Regions from separate parts of the Paenibacillus pseudetheri genome, predicted to be linked through region 3. Evidence: riboswitches for the same ligand, from Rfam matches in the RefSeq annotation. Region 3 holds a riboswitch; each other region holds the start of a gene.
What was found. Region 3 has a riboswitch for cyclic di-AMP ahead of L1028_RS28150 (alpha/beta fold hydrolase). Riboswitches for the same ligand answer to the same signal wherever they lie in the genome.
Positions count from the first base shown of each region.

Region 1 (4,952 bases), on a different contig from region 3:
CGTAGCTGCGGTTGTTACCGAAGTAAACAAGGAAGACTGCGGTATGCCGAAGCGTACCTCTTTACCTTCCATGCTACCTTGTGAAGATTCGATTCCTAGTGCATTGATCGCCGGATTACCCTTTGATTCAGCATAGAAGTTTAGGCTTAATAGCAGAACAAACAAGGTCATCATTGCGGTAAAAATTACCCAGCCCTGACGTTTGTTCTTGGCAAACAATCCGTACATATAAGGGAGCGAAGCTGGCAGCATCCACATAGAAAGAATCTCCAGAACGTTCGTAAGTGGATTAGGGTTCTCAAAAGGATGGGATGAATTGGCCCCGAAGAAGCCGCCACCATTCGTGCCCAGATGTTTGATCGATTCCAAAGAAGCTACTGGACCGATAGCAATTTGTTGTGTTTGGCCCTCTAGTGTAGTGACTTCAAGTGATGGCTTGAGCGTTTGTGGCACATGCAGTCCTACCAGCACCAATGAAACTAACAAAGCTAGGGGAATGAACACACGAATATGTGCTTTGACGAAATCCTCGAAGAAGTTCCCGACTGATTTCCGTCCCGTGATTCCTCTGACAAAGGCAACCGCAACAGAAAATCCGCTCGCTGCAGATGTGAACATCATCATCGTGATGACAGCCATTTGTGAAAAATACGAAAGCCCCGTCTCCCCGCTATAATGCTGCAGGTTCGTATTGGTCATAAAGCTGATCACTGTATTGAATGAAAGCGTCTGTTCCATATCCGTAATTCCATTTGGGTTTAACGGCAATCCCCGCTGCAATCTAAGAACAATATAACTGAAAGTAACCAATACGATATTTGTTAACACAAAGCTGAGCGCATACTTCTTCCATGACATTCCGTCACGTTTTTTCAGGCCGATCAGCTTATAAATTCCTTTTTCCATGCCTCCAAACCATCGATCCGTACGGTTCGGTTCATTAGAAAATACATGATATAAATACGTGCCCATCGGCTTAACCAGCAAGATAAGAATTACGATTACAGCAACTATTTGCAAAATGCCCATGAATGCCCCTCCTTAAAATTTCTCCGGATGAATCAATGCGTAAACTAGATATAGAAACAGCAGTAGGGTAACAGCGATTACTAGAATCACAGCTTATCCCTCCCTGTATCCTCAACTACACCTGCGCACCAGCGCATAAATCCATAAAACAACCCGTAAATTACAGCTAATGAAGCCACCATATACAGATCCATCATATCTCCCGCACTCCTTCTTTTATCCTTGTTGAGGTGATTTATCTACTAGAAAATCCGCATCACCACTGTGGGAATAGATTACATAACTCGCGCCAAGTCTTTTATAGACCAATCTAGGATTTATTGAGCTTGTGATTACAAAAATCGGCTGTGTCGTCCAGGTGCGGCACATTTGAATGTAGCGGCAGCATAACGTAAAGCTGCTCTCGAATAGATATACCCTGCCTACCGGGAACGGTGGGCGAAACCAAGTGTTCTGATGGCGGGTATCTACTAGAATGACCTGCTCAACACCCATCTCCTCGAGTAAGGTTTTCTCAGCCACATTGTTGGTCAATCCCGCCATCTTAATACCTCTGAATTTCAGTAGTTTAATGAAATGTTCTCCTGCCTTCGTTGGCGCACATACAAGCACATATTCATTCTGATCCGTCATCTCTTATTCTCCTCAAATGCTTTACTTGTAAGATCAGAAAGTGTTCACCCTGATCATTTAAGAAAAGCTACCGCTAATGATGAATTTAACGACCTCTCCGTGAGGGTCTCCATATATGCTTTGCTAATAAAAAGCACAGCAAAAAGCCACAAAGGATCTCCTCTGTGGCTCGCTAGCGGTCACATTGCACTCATCCTCTCTCCATACGCTTACGAGGTTAGCTGTCGGATTCGGGCGGTGAGAGTCGCCCTACCTGTGTGGATGCGAGCTCACTCGCACCCTCTACAGGATTCACCCCATAACCGGCTTCCGACTCTCACATCGTCTGCCGATTGTTGGTTCCCCCGCTTTCCTTATCGGAAATTAAGCGGATCAAATATTCGATTGTTGTTGAAACAGGAGTAATCATACCCTTATGCAGGAAGTATTGTAAAACCTGATTGATGCCAAAATAATGCAAATTAAAAACTATTTTCGCATCGGATAGCGCTTACTTGATATCCAATCTCTCTATATCTCCTGTTTACTCGAATTTGATTCAATTAGCGAAAAGCGGTCATTCTATGTGATTTTATTCACCACATTTGGAGAGATCTCCAAAAATCGCCTTTATAGGTAAGAAAATGAGAAACTGAGATTAAGCGAGGAAGAGGCTCGATAACTCGCAATAAATACCTATTTAGTTCCCTTTTTCGTCGTAGTCGGCAGGATATGGTTTAAATTGCGCTCAAAAGAACACTTTCTGTTTTTACAGAAACACCTTGAAAAGAGTATGATTCGGGTTGAATCTATTTCACGAAATACATTCAACGCTGAGTTCCTGCATTTGCAGGGAACGGGGGAACCATCAGGCCACATGGCCTACTTGGGGTGAATCCGAAGGAGACTGTTCAAGTCTCACATAGGTAGGGCGACTCTCACCGTCCGAATCCGACAGCTAACCTCGTAAGCGTAAAGAGAGAGACCCTTGATCCGCCACGCTTTGGTACAGGTGTGTATACCTGTATTCCAAAACCGCAGCAGAGGTCCTCCTCTTGCTGCGGTTTTTGCGTTACCTGAATCTATAGGGTGATAGCATGCTGGACGGGGTGAAAGGAATGAAGCACTATTATTGGGGAGCTCAGCAAGGGCTGCTTGAGCCGATAAGTCTAAATTATGTTTGCTTTGGAGCGTTATGGTTCGAAGAGGATCATCACAGAACGATTGTCGGCTACGCATTTGGTCAGAACCAGATTGAATCACTGCGCCATTTCGGCAGCCCATCTACCTGTGAACACTGTATGGACCGAAGAATAATATACGAAATATATAAAAATATCCGAGAAAAGCAGCAGTTGCAGGATTGGTCTGCACACCAACGTTTTCCGTGGCTCACCGCTTTTAAGGAACCTTGGAAAGATGTTGCTGTCGGTTGGTACGTGATGAGATCCCGCAACACCTTTCCCTTACATTTATCCGTTATACGCAAACAGAAATTCCGACTATGGCTGGAGCATGCCGCAGTCTGTGAGAATGAAGCTGAAATGCTCGCCTGTATAGAGAAGGCTAACGTCATTCACCATGTAGACCTTAAGCTTTTGGAAACCTAAGGAGGAGAACCCTGTCATGGACCAGCGAAGACTATCTCGCATAGAAGTATTCGTCTTTGATTCACCTGAGCCTATTCACTATGGAATGGAGGCTGATCAAGGCAGCCGTTATGGCATCCTGAAACTTACCTGTAGAGGAGGCAGCAGCTGGGGGGCATGTCTTATCTCTGCCAATACCAAAACTTTCGACCTTATTAAATGGAGTTCTTTTCTCAGAATGATTTACCATTGCCGGCTTGAGGAAGCAATAGATAAAGTGCGTACCCATGGTTCAGAATGGGATCAGACTCAGTTTGAGCTAGTGCAAGGTGCTTTACAGGATTTAAAAGCCAAGCTGCAGGGTAAATCCTTAGCAGGTCATATTGAGCAAGGTCGCCTGTACAGAGCTGTCGCCGGTGGGAGAGATTCCAGGGGAGGGCGGCTATATTATAAACCATCCAGTGTTGCACTTCAAAAACATAGCTATCCGGAACCTGATACTGCCGAGCTTATCAACAAATCCATTTCTTACTTTTCAATATTATAGGTTTATCCCATAACTCATTCTGAAAGGATCGTGTTTATCATGCCTGACCCCTTACCTGCCGGATCACCCCGAAGAACTATATTTGCAGAGTGTGTTCAAAAGTATACGAATGATATCTATAAGCTCAGTTCCATGTTGTTACAACAATCAACAGAAGCCGAGAAGGTAACTATCCGCACTTTTAAAGAGCTTCATAAAATATTCCGTCAAAAAAGCTTCGACAGCCAGCTATTCTCTATAGAAGCTTACCGCTCTTGTATCCGACAATGCGCCGATTATTACGCACGCCGGTCTCTCCTGTCTGCCAAGGCATTGCCTTGGGAGGAGCAGCTTGTAAAAACGATGTGGTATGGCCTAAAGCTATCTTTACCTCAAATAAGCATCATCCTGCAAAAGAGTGTTCCTGTGCTAAAAGCGCAGCTTAGGCATGTGCGGGAGCAACTGACAGCTCAAGAGGATTTGCTGCCTAGTGGTAATCTATCCGTTGTATAATCTCCTAAAGGAAAAAGCCAGTTTGCTGCTATAATGTCGTAATCATCGCCGCTGTGATCTCCTTTTAGCTCCATGCGATTTGACCTAGCGCAACCGAAGTACTTTCTGCACTCGGGCAAATGAGTTACTGCAAAGTCATCCTCTCTCCTACAACCAGAACTGAAATCACTACTAAATTGATACCCACGCCGAAGAAAACGGCCATCATCAGCAGCAGCTTGGCAAGCGGCAAATAGATTCCGTCCAACCTCATTGATAGAAGGCAGCTCCGAGCATAGCATCCATGGCGTGCTGCAGAGGGCTTCAATCTTATTATAAGGTAAGTTTATACAACAGGATGAGAATGGCCCTCCTATCCATAACCGAACGGATGCTTCTTGTACTCTAAGGGGCTTGAGCCGACTCTATTTTTGAACACACGACTAAAATAGTATTGGCTCTTATACCCTACCTTCACGGCCAGATCCCCGATCTTGATATTCGGCATTACGTCATCCAGAATCTCCTTCGCCTTCGATATCCGAAGCTCGGTGACATAGTCAAGGAATGAAGCACCGATTTCTTGCTTCATACGCTTGCTAAGATAGGTTTGATTGATATGAAATAGCGCTGCTACTCGAGCAATAGACAGCTCCGGATCCTGATAATGACTGTCAATATACTCGGTCACTTTTTGGATAAGC
Region 1 is NZ_CAKMAB010000011.1:132,807-137,758, forward strand. It holds gene kdpA (potassium-transporting ATPase subunit KdpA) at 1-1,029, opposite strand, end outside; gene kdpF (K(+)-transporting ATPase subunit F) at 1,042-1,119, opposite strand; gene L1028_RS12820 (hypothetical protein) at 1,246-1,662, opposite strand; cyclic di-AMP (ydaO/yuaA leader) riboswitch at 1,853-2,042, opposite strand; cyclic di-AMP (ydaO/yuaA leader) riboswitch at 2,463-2,628, shown strand; gene L1028_RS12825 (hypothetical protein) at 2,739-3,251, shown strand; gene L1028_RS12830 (hypothetical protein) at 3,268-3,777, shown strand; gene L1028_RS12835 (hypothetical protein) at 3,817-4,269, shown strand; gene L1028_RS31290 (hypothetical protein) at 4,394-4,522, opposite strand; gene L1028_RS12840 (response regulator transcription factor) at 4,622-4,952, opposite strand, start outside.
Region 1: it holds a riboswitch for cyclic di-AMP, as region 3 does, so the genes downstream of both, L1028_RS12825 (hypothetical protein) here and L1028_RS28150 (alpha/beta fold hydrolase) in region 3, are expected to answer to the same signal.

Region 2 (4,952 bases), on a different contig from region 3:
TAATGGTCATGACTACTTTTACAAGTATTGGCCCGATGCTTATTTATTTGTATGGTGGATATTTGTTTATTCAAGGAGAGATAACTATCGGAGCTATTATCGCCTTCGTAACATTACTGGGAAGACTTTATGGTCCGGTTAATCAATTGACTAGTCTGTATATCGATATAAAAAGATCCTTAGCTCTGTTCGAACGTATTTTTGAGTACTTCGATATGGAGCTCCAGATTAACGATCATCCACATGCAGTTGCCATTGAGAATAATGTCATTAAAGACATAAAATTTCAGAATGTTACCTTTTCCTATCAAAATGGAAATCCGACACTGCAAAATATTTCTTTCATTGCAAGCGCCGGAAAGATGACTGCACTAGTCGGTGCTAGCGGATCGGGCAAAACGACGATTACTAACTTAATCTTACGTTTGTATGATATTGATTCTGGGAGCATAACCATCGGAGGTATCGATATCCGTCTGCTGACTTTGCAATCGTTACGCTCTCAAATCGGTCTTGTTACTCAAGAGACTTATCTTTTTAATGGAACCATAAAGGAAAATCTACAGTATGCTAATTACAGTGCTCCGAAAGAAGAGATGATAAATGCTTGTAAAGCAGCTTATATTCATGAGTTCATTATAAATCTCCCTAATGGATATGATACAGTAGTTGGAAATCGTGGAGTTAAATTGTCTGGAGGGGAAAAGCAGAGGATTTCTATAGCTCGGGTTCTGCTGAAGAATCCACCAATTATAATAATGGATGAGGCAACCTCATCTCTTGATGCGGTATCAGAGTACTATATTCGGAAGGCAATGGATTATTTATTGATGAATAAGACAAGTATAGTTATTGCACATCGCCTTTCAACGATTAATAACGCATCCCATATTATCGTTGTAAATGACGGACGGATTGCTGAAGAAGGTGATAAGGAACACCTGTTAGGGAGGGATGGAGTATATAAAGAACTATATGAAAGACAATTCGGGATGAAACGTGATATGCAGGATCACACGCTGGGTTAAGTTTGTCTGAATCCTTTAAAGACTTAGGTTATGCATTTTCGTAGGTACCACCTGGTAATTATGATGTTTATGTGTAACCCCAAGAAGCATTAAATAATGCGATGGCCAAAATAATCGTATAATTTTATTTTTAACTGCATAGGTCATGAAAAGAAACATGTTTTACAAATTCTGAGAGGGGTAAATATTAAATAAGACAAAAAAACAAGCTCTTCCCCAAGAATCAACATCTTGGAAAAGAGCCTATGTACGATTTACTTATTGAACATCATCATTATCTTCTGTCTCAGAAGCAACAGAATGATAAGCATCCGTGCTCATAATCCGTTTAGCACCGATGTAGCGTTTCACGTAGTAGCTATCACTCAGGGAGCTAATCGTTACACCGCGTGAGGAAGATGCATGTGCAAACTTGCCTTCACCGACATAAATACCGACATGGGAGACACCCTTACCACTTGTATTAAAGAATACAAGATCTCCAGATCTTAAATCATCCTGGGAGATAGCAGTACCCATTTGATACTGGGAACCTGATTGGTGTGGTAGGTTGATACCAATTTTATCAAACACATACATTGTAAATCCGGAGCAATCAAATCCATTTGTGGAGATGCCGCCGGATACATACTTAGTTCCGATGGTCTTGTCGATCACTTTATCCATTTTGGAATCTGCGGAAGCGCTTCCTGCTCCGATGGTGAAAATAATGGAAAAGCTAAGTACTGCTGCTGCTAGCTTCTTCTTCAAAAGTTTATACCCCTTCCGGATGCCTACGAGGTTAGCTTAAGGGTTCGGTTGAAGGTCCCCTATGACCCCTCTAAAAATGGAGGTCAATTCACCCAAAGTTGGTTCCCCCGTTTTCCTAATAGTTAGGAAACTCGGCTGATACTGTTGATTAGGATAGCTTGTAATCAATACATGACAAAACCTTTGTAAATAACAACTTAATGATTACAAAAATGTTACTAAAATCTTACTGCAGTTATTGTAACAAACAGAGTGCCGCTTGGCAATCGTTTTTAACATAATCATGCAAAAAAATTCGTTTTTTTAAAGACAAAATGCATATGTAAGCGATAATATTAAACTAATTTTTGTATTTATTGAAATTTTTATCAAATAAAAGTGTTTAAAGTCCGTTCTAGTGGTGTAAAGAATATAGTAAGGCAAGAGAAAACCTGGATTCGATTAAGTCAATAATCAAACCCAGGTCTATATAATGTAATTGTGAGGTTATAGTTGTGGGGAAGTATTAATCGTAGGCTACAGCTTGATATGAGGAAGTACTCATTACTCTTTTAGCACCAACGTAGCGATTGGCCCAGTAGGACTGGCTAAGTGAAGTGATGGTCACGCCATATGAAGATGATGATTGTGCGAATTTTCCGTTTCCAACATAAATGCCGACATGGGATACGCCGTTGCCCAATGTGTTAAAGAAAACCAGGTCACCTGAACGCAATTTGCTTTTGGCAACAGGAGTTCCGACATTATATTGAGCTTTTGAAGTACGGGGCAAAGAAAGACCCACCTTCTTGTATACATACGTAGTGAATCCAGAACAGTCAAACCCGGCAGTGCTAGTGCCTCCGGTTTTATAGGCAACTCCAACAGTCTTTGAAATAACACTGTCCATCTTAGAGTCTGCAAAGGCACTTCCTCCACCAATAGAGAACGCCATCACAAGTCCTAGCGCCGCAGCGACGCATGCTTTTCTTAAGTTCTTCAAAAAATTTGTACCCCTTCCAATGCCTGTGAGGTTAGCTTAAGGATTCGGTAGAAGGTTCCCCTATGATCACTGCAAAGCGAGATCAATTCACCCAAAATATGGTTCCCCCACTTCCCGGTGCAAGGAATTCGGCGTTTTATGCACCAGACAGTGACTTATCGACAAGACTACGACAAATACATGAAGTTATGTAGAAATCGTTTCAAATGATTACAAACTTGTTACCAATGGAACAGGATTTATTGTAACAAAGTCTTTACGATTTTGCAAATCCTCATAATTTGTCTATAACGCGAAAGAGTCCCAGCTCCTGATTCAGGAACCGGGACTCTTATATTATGTTCTGTAATGCTTCAAATTATTGTGGAAATGCTTTACTGCGCCATAGATGATATTGAGCTGAAATTCCCCACATTTTGAAGAGTGTTGAGGGCAGTGATGAAAGTTGACGAATAAGAAGTGCTGGTAGGCCAGGACAGTAGATACCCGTTACTCCGCACACTAGCAAAAGGACCAGGCCTGCTGCACCAAGTATGATTGAAATGCCTATTGCTGGAATCAGCGACTTCAAGCAAATGAATAAGGAGGAGAACATCCCCGTGCCGCTGGTATAACCAAACTGCATATATAGAAGGAACAGGCGCACGATAAAGATGTATATAAGCCATGCCAATACGTATGGAACTAGATGAAGTAACAAAGAGTAGTTCAGAAAGGAGGATAAGAATAGCCCGTACATTTTTGGAGCAAGCCAGTATAACGGAAGTAGACCCAGCACCCATTCGATTAGACTGAAGATAAACACTGGAAAGCCATAAAGCTTCATACCGGGAAAAAAGAACAGGCCACGCTCTCCTTTTCGCTCCTGATGGAGTTCATGCAGTAATCCTGCTCTTATGAAGGGGGAGAGTAGCAGTCGTAAGACAACAAGCCCTAGGAACATCCATAACCAAGTACGTATCGTAGGATCTGTGTCCAAGCTGAACTGGCCTTCGACATAATAGAGTAGTCTGCCCATACCGCTGCCTCCAGCGTCTTTATCTGGATAGCGCAGTAGAATTGGAACGATAGCAGACCGGATGAAGCCGTACATAAAGTAGCCCCAGAGCAGTCGGTAGATGAAGAGCAGAATCAGAATATAAAATTGCTCCTTCATGCTTTGCCAGCCGCGGGTTATCGATGTTCTCACAATCATTCACCTCACCAGACAAGAGTTCCGAGCACGGTTTCAACTAGTTTAGTTACACTTAATGTCCAGCGGGAGAGCGTTTTAGGCTCTATTTCCGCCAGTCTGAAGTTATTAAGATGTTTGTTTTCTAAAAGAACGGTATGCTCAGGATCAACCTCAGCAGAGAGAAGAAGCTTATCGCTTAACAATTGGAATGTAGCCTCTGTTCCTTCACCGCTCCAAACCCGCTCTGTAGCAGAGCCATCGGCGAATGTGAATTTAATGGGAACGTCAACGTAATGGCTTCCTTTGTTTGTAATCTTCACTATGGATTCGTAGCTCTGAGCATCGCTGTTGCCATTCTTTTTCATCGTAATCGTATCTACTGAAAAATCAGGAGCACCACCACCATAAATATAATCTTCGAAATAAGGCTGCCACGATTTTTTGGTTACCTTCTCAACGACTTTTTGAAAATCAGACGTAGTGGGGTGCTGGAAACGGAATTTACGTGCGTAAGTGGACATGATGCTATTCATTGCTTTAGTGCCTACTTGGCGTTCAATATCCTTGAGTACTAGCTTTCCGCGAATATACACATTTCGGCTATAGGATTCTGCCCCGGCATATTTCCATGTCTCTAAATTTAGCGGCTCTGATTTGGTCACCAAGCTGGACTGAAGTGGGAGATTCGTTTTGATGCCATATTCTTGCTCCATGAGTCTGTCTTCAGCATAAGAAGTGAAGCTTTCGTCTAGCCAGGCCTCCTCGAATTCATTGCTGGCTACCATACCGTAGAAGTATTGATGGCCAATTTCATGAACGACGGTTCTTTCAAGTGAGGTGTCAGGAGAAGAGTCTTTGGCTCCAAACGCTGTAATGAGTGTAGGATATTCCATTCCACCAGCCCCATTGCCCTCCTTAGGCGGAACGATAATAGACAGAGTCGAGTAGGGATAAGGACCATACCATTTGCTGAAGTAGGTTAGAGCAGCCTTCGCGGCCTGAAGGTATCGCTCCTTTA
Region 2 is NZ_CAKMAB010000044.1:23,398-28,349, reverse strand. It holds gene L1028_RS26345 (ABC transporter ATP-binding protein) at 1-1,028, shown strand, start outside; gene L1028_RS26340 (C40 family peptidase) at 1,287-1,778, opposite strand; cyclic di-AMP (ydaO/yuaA leader) riboswitch at 1,784-1,925, opposite strand; gene L1028_RS26335 (C40 family peptidase) at 2,284-2,712, opposite strand; cyclic di-AMP (ydaO/yuaA leader) riboswitch at 2,766-2,904, opposite strand; gene L1028_RS26330 (hypothetical protein) at 3,119-3,949, opposite strand; gene L1028_RS26325 (M1 family metallopeptidase) at 3,961-4,952, opposite strand, start outside.
Region 2: it holds a riboswitch for cyclic di-AMP, as region 3 does, so the genes downstream of both, L1028_RS26335 (C40 family peptidase) here and L1028_RS28150 (alpha/beta fold hydrolase) in region 3, are expected to answer to the same signal.

Region 3 (4,952 bases):
GGCAAAGTTATTCTTAGTGCCGCCTGGAACAAAGCCCTGCTCCGCGAGCTCTCTTACTCTTGGCAGCATCGGTACATCCCCTTGACGAATAATCAATCCGTGATTGCTCCCTTTTGCCATTTCCGAGGCGTGTCCCAGCAGTCCAAATCCGGTAACATCTGTACAAGCATGTACATCATAGGGCTCCATGATTTCAGCCGCTTTTTTATTCAGTGTAGACATGACTGTCGTAAGGCGCACAGTTTCTTCAGGGGATAGCTGATCCTTTTTAATGGATGTTGTTAAGATACCTACACCGATAGGCTTCGTTAGAATCAGTTTGTCTCCTACCTGCGCACCTGCATTCGTTCTTACTTTGTCCGGATGCACAAGGCCTGTAACAGCCAATCCAAATTTAGGCTCTTTATCGTCGATGGAATGTCCGCCCACAAGCGTTGCTCCTGCTTCCTGCACTTTATCTGCTGCACCGCGCAAAATGTCACCGAGAATGCTTTTGTCCAGAACAGAAATAGGGAAGGCCACAATATTAAGCACCGTAAGCGGCTTACCGCCCATAGCATAAATATCACTTAACGCATTAGCTGCTGCAATTTGCCCAAAGGAATAAGGGTCGTCCACGATCGGCGTGAAAAAATCAACAGTCTGCACTAACGCTAGATCATCACTTAATCGATATACCCCAGCGTCATCACTAGTATCCAGACCTACAAGTAGATCCGGGTTAGGAACGGTTGGTGGCAGACTGCGAATAACCTGCATGAGATCAGCGGGACCGATTTTGCAGCCGCAGCCCCCTTTTGAAGATAATGAGGTCAATTTTATAGTTTCGGCTTGAGACATCATGACTCAGCTCCTTTAGATAGTTAATGTCGAATACCTTTAATCTTACATCAGTAGACAGTATTGCACAAAATACAAATATACAAAAGAACGCCCCGTAGCCAGTTCATACTCCCCGGCTATGAGACGCCCCTCACTTAAACCCTACCCGTCCATATAAGAATATGCAAGCTCCAATGCTTCCTCCACTAAAATTAACTAATCTGCTGAGCCTCCTGCTGTTTCTCCAAAAACCGCTGAAGTATAGCATTAAATTTCTCCGGCTGACACAGATTACTAGGATCTAATGCGTTAGGAATAATCACTAACTGAGCATGTGGCAGTTGAGACACCATTTCCTTCATACAGTTAACTCCAAATTCACTAAAGTCACCGACAATACATAACGCCGGACGCTTAAAAGACTTTAAGCATCTAGTGTAATCCACATGGCTCGTAGCCAGCCTTTGCCGGTACAATTCCCGTGGACGTTTATCGAGAAGTCCTCTTCTAATCTCGTTATAAGCCAGGTTCCAGCGTTCCCTATACATCATACGAATCGAAGGCAATACAAGCTCACTTGGGGCGTAATACATTAACCAACTACAATATGCAGCCAGAAGCTGGATTTTACCGATTATCGTTGACGCCTGACTTCTACAAAAGCTATCCGCGACAACAATCGCTTTTACTCGTTCAGGATATTGTTTCGCAATATGTTGAACGACGAGCCCGCCATAGGCACTCCCAACAAAAACAGCCTCACAAATGCCCAGATCATTCAATAACATAATTATATCTAGGCATTGAGTTTCAATAATTTCGTTTGGAGCCTGCAGCAATTCACCTGATTTGCCATTCCCCCGTAAATCGCACAGAATCACTTTATATTTATCAGAAAAATATTCCAATTGCGGCTTGAACATACTATGTGTTAATCCATGTCCATGGATAAACACAACCGGAGTCCCTGTTCCATTGATTTCGTAATAGAGCGAAGTTCCATTCAGTTTAGCAATAGGCAAAGTTAACACCTCTTTCATAGATAGGTTCTACATCTATATGTGCTTATGAACGCAGCAAAAAACCACAGAGGGATTCTCTGTGGCTATTCATCATCAAATACGCCATTCATCCTCTCTCCATACGCTTACGAGGTTAGCTGTCGGATTCGGGCAGTGAGAGTTGCCCTACCTGCATGGATGCATTACTATGCACCTGGAACAGGATTCACCCCATAACTAGTACCGATTGTTACACTGGTTCCCAGTTGTTGGTTCCCCCGCTTTCCTTAACGGAAATTAAGCGGACTTCTTATGTAATTGTCAGTTATGTGATGAATCATACTCCGTGTAAGGTTTCTTGTAAAGTTGAGCCGTGGGCAAAATAATGTTGAAAGCCATGCTTTTCATTTCATATTGAGCATACACTTCGTTTTCTCTTTCTTTTGCTCTTGTTTACTCGGTTTATTAAGAAGAAACGGTTATCGTCCTTTACAGACGATAACCGTTCTCGTAAAAATATAAGGATATTCATAGTTGCGCAGCATATAAATCTTATATTTCAAGAAAACCGAGTGGCCTTCAGAGATCAATCCCTGAACGAGTCGGCTTCTATATTCAATCATATGGCTTTAACAGATCGGCGTTTTTCAATGCAAGCTCCCAGCTTGGAAAAAAGAACAGCGCACTTCTCATAAGATCAGGATCGCTTTGCTTCACTTGTTTTTGCCTTCGACTTTGATTTCGACGGATTATACCAGCTGATAAATCGGTTGTTCTGCAATGAAACAGGTAGAAATCATCGGGTATTTCTCTGCCAGAACTTCAGCCAAATATTTCATCCCCGGGGCTTCACTCTCCGCATGACCTAACATGATCAGCGCATTCGATCTACCTTGATGCACTGCATCCCTCACATATTCCGGGGTTTCCCACTCCGGTCCCTCGCCAGCAATAATCAAATCAAGATGGTGCTGATTAAAAAGAGGAATAGCCATCGTCCCACCTCCTCTGTAACCTACTAATATCCCCACATGTCTGCATGTCTGGGATAGGTCCCCAGCAACACGTACATAGGAGATGCTTAGCTTTCTTTTGATATACTCGGCAGCTTCACTTACTGTCATGGCAGGAATCGTTAGGATTGAAGCAGTTGCTTGCTGCTCATCCACATAGGCTGACCACCCAAGTTCTCGCAGCAAACCCACCATGATCCCATCCGGTTGATGCCGATGCCAATAATCATGATAACGAAAAATAGCCAGTTCAGAACGCTCGATTAAACTCCGTTTCGCGAGATAAACAGGGTCACCCTCTAACCACTCGCTTGTCTCATGATGACTGTAAAACACACCTTCATGTGTGATCAACAAATTGGCGTTCATAGCAACCGCTCGTTCCACAACATATTGCGTAGCAGAGAATGCCGTAATCATCCCTGTAATCACCGTTTCTGGATTCCCCGGCTTAAGAGTATCCACAGTCTCATCTATCTGTTCCATAGTTCCCATTAAATCTTCCAGAATCGTTCTAATTGTCACGCTCACTTTAATCCTCCCTTTGAGATCTATTCTATTAATCTATCAACGTAAAAATAACCCGCCCTTAATCGATATAAGGACGGGTTTAGTTCACTTTCAAGCGAACAATACGCTCTATGATTTCGTGGCAGAGCCGATAATCCGGTGGAAAGCTGGCTTCGGCTTATGCCCTTCATCGAATAGGAACGGCCAGTTCTTCCGACCACGAACAGGGAAATCATCCAGCCAGGTATAGTCATCTGCGGCTCCCCAGAACGTGACTGAACTAATGACGTCGCGGTATTCTCTCAGCAGTGTGAACATCGCTTCGTATCTATCTGCCTGCAGCTCGAGGAGATCAGTAGGCGCTACCTTTAAATCCATTCGTCTGTCATCGAAACGGAACATGGATACATCCAGCTCAGTCAATTGGAGCTGAAGTCCTAAGGATGCATATTTTTCGATCGCTGACGAATATCATCCAGACTAGGATCGTATAAATTCCAGTGTGCTTGCAATCCGACGCCATGGATTGGCACGCCTTGTTCCAATAGCGACTTCACCAGTTTATAGATTTTGTCACGCTTTAATGGATGGGATTCGTTATAGTCATTGTAGAACAACAATGCCTTTGGATCGGCTTCATGCGCAAATTCAAACGCTTTGGTGATAAAGTCTGGGCCCACAATGTCGAGCCACTTCGACTGGCGAAGAAGTTCTTCTCCCTCATCAGCGATTACCTCGTTTACAACATCCCAAGCATAAATTTCTCCCTTATAGCGTCCTACAACGGTCTGAATATGTGATTTAACTCGTGTAAGCAGAATCTCTTTGCTTACAGGTCCTCCGTCCTTATCCTCAAACAGCCAGTCCGTAGTCTGATTGTGCCAGATTAGGGTATGTCCGCGCATCGCCATATGATGTTCCCGTGCGAAGGCAACCAGCTGGTCTGACACCCCAAAGTTATAAATATCCTCAAGTGGATGGAGACTTTCAAACTTCATCTCATTCTCAGCGGTAATACTATTGAAATGATAGGCGAGTAAGTGTTCCTGTGATTGTATCGTCAATGGGTTAACGGCTGCGCCAATCATAAAATCCTCTGCGAATACCTTCTTTAGTGCAGGCTCTATAAAATCACTAGCTTGTCTCAACAATCTTCCTCCTACCAAACGTATTTATATTCCGTATTCGAAACATTATGAACGATAATCGAACCAATCAAAGTAGGCAGGTACCTCAGCCACTTTGCCATGACCTGTCGCATATAAGCCAATAAGGACACCAGTAAATCCGTTTCCTTTTACAGCTTGAGGAGATAATGGGTAAGATGCCGCTGTAGATAGCTTATTCCAATCCTGCCCATTCAAGGAGAACGATAAGGTGTATTCGGTAAGATCTGCCTGTATTTTCAGATAAATTTGCTCAGCTATAGTTGGCACTTCTGCTTCTATACGGGTTATTCCATCAATGGTTAATTGTGCTGCAATGACTCTGTGACCATCTTTTTGTACCAATCCAACCTCATAATGTGCACGCTCATCCAATCTAGCACAAAGTCCAGCCTCTTCACCGTCCGCACTAGGATTAAACTCCAGGAATGTGCTCCATT
Region 3 is NZ_CAKMAB010000054.1:6,138-11,089, reverse strand. It holds gene selD (selenide, water dikinase SelD) at 1-840, opposite strand, end outside; gene L1028_RS28150 (alpha/beta fold hydrolase) at 1,035-1,844, opposite strand; cyclic di-AMP (ydaO/yuaA leader) riboswitch at 1,951-2,137, opposite strand; gene L1028_RS28145 (hypothetical protein) at 2,303-2,446, opposite strand; gene L1028_RS28140 (Nif3-like dinuclear metal center hexameric protein) at 2,573-3,367, opposite strand; partial or broken gene L1028_RS28135 (endo-1,4-beta-xylanase) at 3,476-4,434, opposite strand; gene L1028_RS28130 (beta-xylosidase family glycoside hydrolase) at 4,540-4,952, opposite strand, start outside.

Region 4 (4,952 bases), on a different contig from region 3:
ACTATGAACGGCATGATAATCGCGAAGATACCAGCCCCTACATTCACGCTTTCCTTCATAAAGATCAGCGTAGCGCCCATCAGAATGCTGTCAAACACGACGTGACTGAACATGACGGCAATAAAGCCGTAACGAAGGAAAATATAACTAAAGAGCAAACCGATCACGGTCAGCTCAATGGGACGGGAACTGATGGGATAGATCGGATACAACGTATGGCCAAACGCCCAAACCAGCGTAGTGATCAGGCAAGCAATGAACGTGCTACGGAATACTTTTTTCAACATAGGGATTCCGAAAAAACGATAAATAGCTTCCTCGGATAAACCAGCGAGCCATGCAACGATGGGCAGCAGCCAAGCATATCTCATGTTGTAAGGAGATTGAGTAGCGTCGGTAGTGGACCAGTTCTGCAAGGTAAATGATAATACGATGAACATAAGGGTTTGCACTCCCAGCAGCACGAATGCCCAGACGTATCCTGCCCGGATACTATCCAGAACATATTTTCCATAGCCAGGTTCTTTAGCACGTGGCCATGGGTTCATCCCCTCTTCTTTTTTCCAAAGGCCGTCCCCTCCAACTAAAGAAAAATAGAGCAGGGAGGACATTAGGAGGCTATATAAGGCATAAATGATGAACATAATGACGGAAGTGATCTGAGCCTCGAGTCCTTCGCCTGTGGATTCAGGGAGCATATTATAGGTGCTGATCATCATGATTACAAAATAAGCTGAGCTTAGGAATATTCCACGCTTAAAGGAGGTATATTCTCTTCTAAGTATGCTGTAGATGAGTGCCAGAATTCCTAAAGCTAAGGTAGGCAGACCGTAGCCGAATAATGTAAGCTTTTCCGCGAGAGAGGTCTGGTCCTTCACATAGGAGGTATGCCAGGCTGGAGCAGTGAATCCTGCTTTAAAGCTGGATACCTGTTCGCCAGTGAAATTTAAATAATAGTGTAGTAAGGATTCGCCGATCTGAACGGAACGATCTGTATACACAAGCCCATAGTTTCCCGTATTCGATTCAATTTGCAGCTTGGCAGGATTCACATCCCATTCCTGAAGCCAGGGACGGGCAAGATTTTCTTTTTGTGCAAGTGATAAGGTAGTACCCTTGTCCTCTTCTTTTGCACTGGTGGATACATTGCTTGGTAATCCGGCACCCGATCCTTCTGCACCTTGTGTGAAGGCGACAACTGCGCCAGTGTACATATTGAGGTCAATGGAGATCAGTGGCTCTTGTTCCGCTGAAGGACGAAGTGTTACACGGAAAATGTCAAAAGGATATCGTTGATCCAATTTCTTCTTTGTATAGTCCTCCAAAAGCTTCTCGCGGGACATATATCCATAAAAGGAAGAGTCCGTTTCGTACAGTACATTCCACTGATCATTTGGTGCTTTGGTATAGTTTAGCTTTTGTTCTGCGAATGATATCGCTTTGTCGCGGGCTTCCGCCTTGCTGATAACGGTAGTATCTTCCCCGGCAGGGCTATTTAGCACCGAGGGGGCGATCTGAAACATAATAAATAGAATAAGACCGATAATGCCCGAGATGATGAGCCTCTTGGAGAGGGCACGTTGCTGTAAGGGCTGGCCAACGGGATTCATGTAACGCCTCCTTGTAAATTGACAATGTTATGTTCCATTATAGTATTAGTGCCATGATAGTTACAAAAAATCGTACATTCTTTTTATGGGTAATAGAGATATTATAGAATAGGTGACTGAATATATACCATGAATTTAAGGTGATCTTTTCTTCATTTTTCATGAAAATCGATGCAATTGCAGGGAAAACACGGAAAAGTGATGAGAAAAGGCACTCTTAGTGGTACATCCTCTCCAAACCGCATTTTTCATATGAATCACCATTAATAGTGTCTTTGTGATTTTTCGAAATAACATATATAATTTGTATGCAATTGTATATAGCCGAATTTCAGGTGAAAACGGGGGAACCACAAGAAGTAATGAAAAGATGAGTATACGCCATAGGCGGTGTCTTTATTCATCAGGGGTGAATTTCGTTCTAGAACGAATAGGGCAGCCTGCACAGTCCGAATCCGTCAGCTAACCTCGTAGGCTAATTTACTGCAGGAACCAAGGGTAGCATTGGTTTTCCAGTGCTTTTTTTGTTGGAATTCTTTAAATTTAGATAAGAGGGTGAGCGTAGTGGCTTCACAGTTTCGCAGGGTTTCTGAATCAAAGTTCCTGAAGCTCTCTCCGCCTCAGATTATGGTGCTTGGTTTTGCATCGATCATTCTGATTGGAGCCTTGCTGCTTATGCTTCCCATTTCGAGTACCAGCGGGAATGCTGTGAGTTTTATTGATGCGTTGTTTACTGCAACATCGGCCACATGTGTGACAGGACTTGTGGTGCTGGACACCGGGACGACATTCACCATTTTTGGGAAAACCGTAATTATGGTGCTTATCCAGGTGGGCGGCTTAGGGTTTATGACAATGGCGACCTTATTTGCCATGATGATGAAACGTAAAATTTCCTTGCGGGACAGACTGATCCTTCAGGAAGCAATGAACCAAGGCTCTATGGAGGGGATTGTTCGACTGATCCGGAGAGTACTTATTTATTCCTTGGTCATCGAAGGCTGTGCAGCGGTGCTTCTGTCCATACGCTGGGCGTTTGATATGCCACTGGGAAAGGCCGTTTATTTTGGAATATTTCATGCGGTGTCTATGTTTAATAATGCTGGATTTGATATTTTCGGGGATTTCCGGAGTTTAACCGATTATGTATATGACCCGCTTGTGAACATCGTGGTGATGTTTCTGATTGTCTCTGGCGGTATTGGTTTTATTGTCATGTCGGATCTGGTGGAGTTTCGTGTCAAACGTAAATTATCTTTGCATAGCAAAGTTGTACTCTCCACCACTGCAGGGCTTATTCTTATCGGCGCTTTGGTTATTTTTATATTTGAATTTACGAATCAGCGCACACTGGGGAATTTAAATTTCGGCGGCAAAATATTATCGGCATTCTTTCAGTCCGTATCGCCCCGAACCGCTGGCGCCAACACGGTGGATATTGCCGGACTGCGGCAAGCCTCACAGTTCTTTATGGTTATTCTTATGTTTATTGGTGCATCACCGGGCTCAACGGGTGGCGGGGTCAAGACTACGACCTTTACCATTATGATTGGTGCAGTAATCGCGATGCTGCGCGGGCGTGAAGATGTTGTGCTGTTCCGTTATCGATTGGCGCAGGAGCGTATCTATAAAGCGTTGACGTTAACTTTACTGGCTTTACTATTGGTCCTTTCTGTATCAATGCTACTGTCCACAACAGAGGATAGTAATTTCTTAGCAATATTATTTGAGACGACCTCAGCCTTTGCTACGGTGGGACTAAGTATGGGGCTTACACCTGAACTGTCTGTTATCGGCAAGATTCTGATTTGTCTGACGATGTTTGCGGGTCGCCTAGGTCCATTAACATTAGTGTATGCGCTAGGACCAAAACAGGGTAAACCATTGTATAAGCACCCAGAAGGTAAAATAATTATTGGATAGGAGTTAATCCGAAATGAAAGCACAGCAATTTGTAGTAATCGGTTTAGGCCGCTTTGGCTCAAGCCTTGCACTTGAGCTGATGGAAATGGGCTACGAGGTACTCGGCATTGATCACCATGAGGAGCGCGTAGAGGAAATGAGTGATCACCTGACGCATGCGGTAGTGGCTGATGCTACAGATGAGGGGATTATGCGTTCGCTTGGCGTGCGGAACTTCGATTGTGGGATTATAGCGATCGGCGACAATATGGAACGAAGTATTCTGGCGGCGATTTTGTTAAAAGAGATTGGAGTCAAGCAAGTAGTAGCCAAGGCGATCTCGATCCTTCATGGTCGTGCGTTGTCCAGGCTGGGCGTGGACCGGGTTATTTTCCCAGAGCGGGATATGGGCATTCGTGTAGCACATCAGCTCGTGACACCCAATTTGCTGGACTATATTGAGCTGTCCAAGGATTATAAAATCGTCGAGCTAACCGTTCCGTCTTGCATGAACGGGAAAAGCTTGTCAGATTTAAATACAAGAGCGAAATATGGCTGCAGTATTGTTGCCCTGAACCGGGAAAGTGGAATTATAGTGGCTCCGACGGCACATGATCATTTGAGTGAGGGCGACGTTATGGTACTCATTGGTTCTAATGAAAGCATTGATCGATTTGAGGATGAAGTTGTAAACAAAGATTAAATAGTTAAACCCTCCGTCCTTATAGGGCACGGAGGGCTTTTTAAATTTAGGTAGACGAAAGAGGCAGCTATTACTTCTCTCGTTCCGTCAGAAACATCTCTTCTGTAACCTGCACGAGGCTTCGAGCCGCTGTGCTCAGGCTTCCATCGTCACGGTATATTAGACAGGTAGTTCGCTGAGTCTGCTCCAGCTCCTTAATATGCAGAGAGACCAGCCCGCCACCGTTTAACAACTGTGGACGTAGATAAGACTTGGGCAGTAACGCTGCTACATTGACTGTCGGCAGAAGCCGCACGATGGCTTCGAAGGAGTCAATCTCCATACGGACGTCTGGATCAATTCCACAGCGCTGGAACAGATCGTCCGTTAGACGGCGGTACCAGGTGCCTTTGGAGAAGAGGATCATAGGCAGTCGGGAGAGATCATCCATGGTTAGCTTGGTAGATTGATTCAGAGGATGATGCTCAGAAACAACCAGTCGAAGTTGATCCTCAAACAGAGAAATACAGCGCAGTCCAGGTTCTTGAATAGAGGAAGCGATCAGACCAATATCTGACTTTCCTTCACTGACAGAGGAGACAATTTCATGTGTTCGGCCTGTGATTAGCTTCAGCTCCGCAGTTGGGTATTTCTCCATATATGCGTTAACTAGTGGAGGCAGAGTGGTCTGGAGTGAGGTAAGTGACGCCCCTAAGGTGACGAGCTTTGGCTCGCCTTCTTTGTATTTAGACAAAGCC
Region 4 is NZ_CAKMAB010000046.1:36,069-41,020, reverse strand. It holds gene L1028_RS26935 (CPBP family intramembrane glutamic endopeptidase) at 1-1,610, opposite strand, end outside; cyclic di-AMP (ydaO/yuaA leader) riboswitch at 1,923-2,103, shown strand; gene L1028_RS26930 (TrkH family potassium uptake protein) at 2,238-3,533, shown strand; gene L1028_RS26925 (potassium channel family protein) at 3,547-4,215, shown strand; gene L1028_RS26920 (LysR family transcriptional regulator) at 4,286-4,952, opposite strand, start outside.
Region 4: it holds a riboswitch for cyclic di-AMP, as region 3 does, so the genes downstream of both, L1028_RS26930 (TrkH family potassium uptake protein) here and L1028_RS28150 (alpha/beta fold hydrolase) in region 3, are expected to answer to the same signal.